Regions from separate parts of the Veillonella sp. AF36-20BH genome, predicted to be linked through region 1. Evidence: riboswitches for the same ligand, from Rfam matches in the RefSeq annotation. Region 1 holds a riboswitch; the other holds the start of a gene.
What was found. Region 1 has a riboswitch for thiamine pyrophosphate ahead of thiC (phosphomethylpyrimidine synthase ThiC). Riboswitches for the same ligand answer to the same signal wherever they lie in the genome.
Positions count from the first base shown of each region.

Region 1 (2,468 bases):
GGAATATGCTCAAAAAGAAGACTATGAATCTGCAATCAATGAAAAAATGCGCATTCAAAAGTTACAAGCAGAGCTTGATAACCATACAGAAAATCAAAAGGTGGTAGCTCAAGTAAACGACGTAGCCGAAGCCGTTGAAAGAATGACTGGTATTCCTGTATCTCAAATGGGGGCGTCTGATATCGAGCGCTTGAAAGACATGAAATCTCGTTTAGAAGCTCATGTAATCGGTCAAGATAAAGCAGTAGAAGCTGTATCTAAAGCAATTCGTCGTAACCGCGCAGGCTTTGACGAAGGTAATCGTCCAATCGGTAGTTTCTTATTCGTAGGTCCTACAGGTGTTGGTAAGACAGAATTAGCTAAACAATTAGCTCTAGATATGTTCGGTAACAAAGATGCAATCATTCGTTTGGATATGTCCGAATACAGTGATCGCACAGCCGTATCTAAACTAATTGGTGCTACAGCTGGTTATGTTGGTTACGAAGATAATTCCAACACATTGACTGAACGCGTACGACGTAATCCTTATTCCATCGTATTATTCGACGAAATCGAAAAAGCAGACCCTCAAGTTATCACATTACTTCTACAAGTATTGGACGATGGTCGCTTAACAGATGGTCAAGGTAACACAGTAAACTTTAAAAATACTGTTATCATTGCTACATCCAATGCAGGTTTCGGTTATGGCAATGACAATGATGATGAAAATAAAGTAGATGTAATGGAACGCATCGCTCCATTCTTCCGTCCTGAGTTCTTAAACCGTTTTAACGCAGTTATTGAGTTCAATCAATTGAGCAAAGAAGATTTGAAAAAAATCGTAGATTTGATGCTTGATCAAGTGAATAAAACTTTAGCTAAAAAAGATATCACTCTTGATGTAACAGATGCAGCTAAAGAATTGTTGATGGAACAAGGGTATGATAAAACTATGGGCGCTCGTCCATTACGTCGTGTTATCGAATCTGAAATCCGCGATAATGTAACTGATTTCTACTTGGATCATATCGACGCTAAACACTTGCTTGCTGATGTTAAGGATGGGCATATTGTAATCTCTGAAAAAGCAGATTCCGATAATAGCAAAGACCAAGATAAGGCTGAGAAATAAAGAATAGACGTAAAAGTGTCAGAATAATCATTTGACAAATCTGAATAAAGTAGTAATATTAATAGCATAATTATATAGTGAGTATGCAAGGGAGCCTATTATATAGGCTGAGAAAGGGCTGCGAGCACCTGACCTTTATACCTGATCGGGATCATGCCCGCGTAGGAAGCACGCTAATACTTAATACGGGTATCGATCATTTTGTTCGATACCCGTTTTTGCATACCTAACTATATATGTCTTTTATATAGGAGGATGTAAAAATGTTTATGACACAATTGGAATCGGCTGTGGCTGGCGTAGTTACGAAGGAAATGAAAGTAGTCGCAGAAAAAGAATGTATGGATGAAGAGGTATTACGCTCCCTAGTGGCAGCAGGAAAGGTTGTTATCCCTTGTAACAAACAGCATACTAGTATTTCGCCTGAGGGGATTGGCAAACGTCTTAGAACGAAAGTCAATGTTAATTTAGGTACATCGAAAGACGTTACTGATTATGATAGTGAAATTGAAAAGGTTAATCGAGCTATTAGACTTGGCGCAGAGTCGATCATGGATCTTTCCACTCATGGTGACACTCGTATTTTTAGACGTAAATTAATCGAGACATCACCAGTAATGATTGGTACGGTGCCTATCTATGATAGTGTCATTCATCATCAAAAAGATTTGGGTGAATTAACGGCTCAAGATTTCTTGGACACTATCCGATTACACGCTCAAGATGGTGTAGATTTTATTACTATCCACAGTGGTATTACGAGGAAAACAATAGATCAAATCAAGAATCATAAACGGATGCTTAATATTGTTAGCCGCGGAGGGAGTTTGGTATTTGCATGGATGAGCATGACAGGCCATGAAAATCCATTCTATGAATACTTTGATGAAATCTTAAAGATTTGCAAAGAATATGATGTTACTTTGTCTTTAGGTGATGCTTGTCGTCCGGGTTGCTTGGCGGATGCAACTGACGTGTGCCAAATTGAAGAACTTGTAAGGCTTGGTGAATTGGCAAAACGAGCGAAACAATATGGTGTACAAGCTATGATTGAAGGACCTGGGCATGTACCTTTACATCAAATACAAATGAATATGGAAATACAAGAGTCCTTGTGTGATGGAGCGCCATTCTATGTGCTGGGACCGCTCGTAACAGATATTGCGCCTGGTTATGACCATATTACAGCTGCCATTGGTGGGGCTGTAGCGGGTATGCATGGGGCGTCATTATTGTGCTATGTTACACCAGCGGAACATTTAGCCTTACCAAATGCAGATGATGTAAAAGATGGAATTATGGCTTTCAAAATAGCGGCGCATGCTGCAGATATTGCTCGTGGTATTCCTAA
Region 1 covers NZ_QTLR01000011.1:5,800-8,267, forward strand. The annotation lists gene DW000_RS09295 (ATP-dependent Clp protease ATP-binding subunit) at 1-1,117, shown strand, start outside; TPP riboswitch at 1,195-1,302, shown strand; gene thiC (phosphomethylpyrimidine synthase ThiC) at 1,381-2,468, shown strand, end outside.

Region 2 (2,468 bases), on a different contig from region 1:
TTAGATTTTAAGAAATCGACGGCCTCATCCGATACAAGTCGATCACCGCTGGTGGCAATCATAACTGGATCCATCACATAAGGGATGTTCTTACTCACATAAGGATAGATGAGATCCATCATCTCCGGTAAAGCAATCATACCTGTCTTAACGGCTTGAGGAAGAATATCTGAATATACATCGTGTAACTGTTTTTCTATGCTTTCTAGCGATAGGTGTTCTACGTGGTGAACCCCTGTTGTATTTTGGGCTACTACGGAGGTAACCACTGCCATACCATATACATGGCGGCTTTGGAATGATTTTAGATCGGCCATAATGCCAGCGCCACCACTAGGGTCGGTACCGGCAATTGTTAATGCTGTATGTAGTTTCATTATGCCTCCTTATGTAACAAATTACGTCGAGATAAGATTTGTAATACCACGAAGCCAATACAAGCTCCGCTAATAGAACTCATGGAGAAAGAGGTAATCAAGGTCAACAAGGCCAATGGTTTGCCTAGTAGAAAGTTAGCAATTGGATAGCTAATAAAAGCCCCGAGAATACCTGTACCTATGATTTCTCCTAGAGCCGCCGCCCATATGGAATTGTATTTCTTATATAAATAAGCAGATAACCAAGCCCCAATCATGCTACCAGGAAAGGCTAGCGGAGAGCCTAGTGCTAGTACATTACGTAAGCAAGAGGTACTAAAGGCGGCGCCTACGGAGAATCTCGCCCCAACTATAACGGCTAAGATCACATTTATCATATGTTGAAATGGAAAAATTCGGGCCGGGCCAATGGGAATCGACGTAGTCGATAAGACGACACCTAAGGCTACACATATACTAGCAATAATCAGTTTTTTCATAATACCTCCAACTAAATAAAAAATGAGACCACCTCAAATGGAATGGTCTCGTAATAGTTTGGTATTATGTTTCATTCCACTTCCCTACGCCAGTATTATCTGGATCAGGTCTAGGGTTTTGAATGATCAATCTCAGCAAAAGCACCCCTAGTGGCCATATATTTTTATACTCTAGTTATAACATCATTATACAATCTATGCAACAAAAGAATTGACGGTTCTCCCACCACCTCGTATAATGAAGCCATAACGGGGTGCTCACACGAGTGGGCTGAGAGTAAGCTAATGCTTTAACCCATAACCTGATTTGGATAATGCCAACGTAGGGAACATAGAGGATTAAAAGCCGAGTTCCCATGAGCTCGGCTTTTTCTATGACTTCCTGGCAAGGAGGACGTATGAAAGATACACACATTACACAACCACAGTTCGCCATGATATGGTTTGGTGCCGCCCTATCTATAGCGGAGATTATGACCGGCACCTATCTGGCACCCTTAGGCCTCACTCAAGGACTATATGCCATCATCTTAGGCCATATCATCGGCGGTATTCTGCTCTTTGGAGCAGGACTCATCGGTGGCCGTTTGCGGCAAGGCAGTATGAACACGACAGCCTTTAGCTTTGGTCCCTTAGGGGCAAAGGGCTTTGCCTTTTTAAATATGATCCAACTAATCGGTTGGACTAGTATCATGATTTACGATGCTATGCTTGCCTTACAAGAGCTGGCGCCCCTATCTCCTATGATTTGGACTATTGCTATTGGGGCGCTCGTCATTTTATGGCTCTTCATCGGTCTCCACAATACAGGCTATATTCAAGCTATCGTATCTGTTTTATTACTAGGCCTCACACTCTACATGGGAGTTCACATGATTTCTCAATGGCCTAGTGACAGTAGCTTCATGACTAATGGCAATATGAGCTTTATAGCAGCCCTTGAGCTATCAATCGCTATGCCACTGTCTTGGCTACCTCTCATCAGTGATTATACTCGTGAAAGCAAAAGCCCTTTCTCCGCATCACTAACAAGTGCTACCATCTACACCGTAACGAGTGTCGCCATGTACACCTTGGGCCTTAGCGCGGCGATCTTCGGCGGTGGGGACTCTATCATTACTATTATGATGAACGCAGGCCTTGGTCTTGCAGGACTCATCGTCATTATCTTCTCCACTGTAACTACGACCTTCATGGACGCTTACTCAGCTGGCGTATCTAGTACGACTATCTATAATGGAGCATCTAGTAAAGGCGTAGCTGTTATCGTAACCATTGTCGGCGCCATTGCAGCCATCCTATATCCGATGGACGATATTACAGAATTCCTATATCTCATCGGATCCGTCTTTGCTCCAATGATTGCCATCTTGTTGGCAGACTATTTTGTCAATCGCCAACAAGTGCAAACGCTATCGGCTTATCTAGTTCGCGGGTTGATTTGGGCTATAGCCGTAGGTTTATACCATTATATGTTGCATAGTGAAAGCTCCATAGGTGCAACACTACCAGCCTTTACAATAGCATTTATCGTAACATCCATCGTTGGATTCATAAGTAAAACTGCTAACACCTTACTATAAGCCCATCTTCACAGGTCCAGTGCCGATTT
Region 2 covers NZ_QTLR01000004.1:65,910-68,377, forward strand. The annotation lists gene thiD (bifunctional hydroxymethylpyrimidine kinase/phosphomethylpyrimidine kinase) at 1-377, opposite strand, end outside; gene thiW (energy coupling factor transporter S component ThiW) at 377-856, opposite strand; TPP riboswitch at 921-1,015, opposite strand; TPP riboswitch at 1,097-1,202, shown strand; gene cytX (putative hydroxymethylpyrimidine transporter CytX) at 1,255-2,439, shown strand; gene DW000_RS06130 (ATP-binding cassette domain-containing protein) at 2,423-2,468, opposite strand, start outside.
Region 2: it holds a riboswitch for thiamine pyrophosphate, as region 1 does, so the genes downstream of both, cytX (putative hydroxymethylpyrimidine transporter CytX) here and thiC (phosphomethylpyrimidine synthase ThiC) in region 1, are expected to answer to the same signal.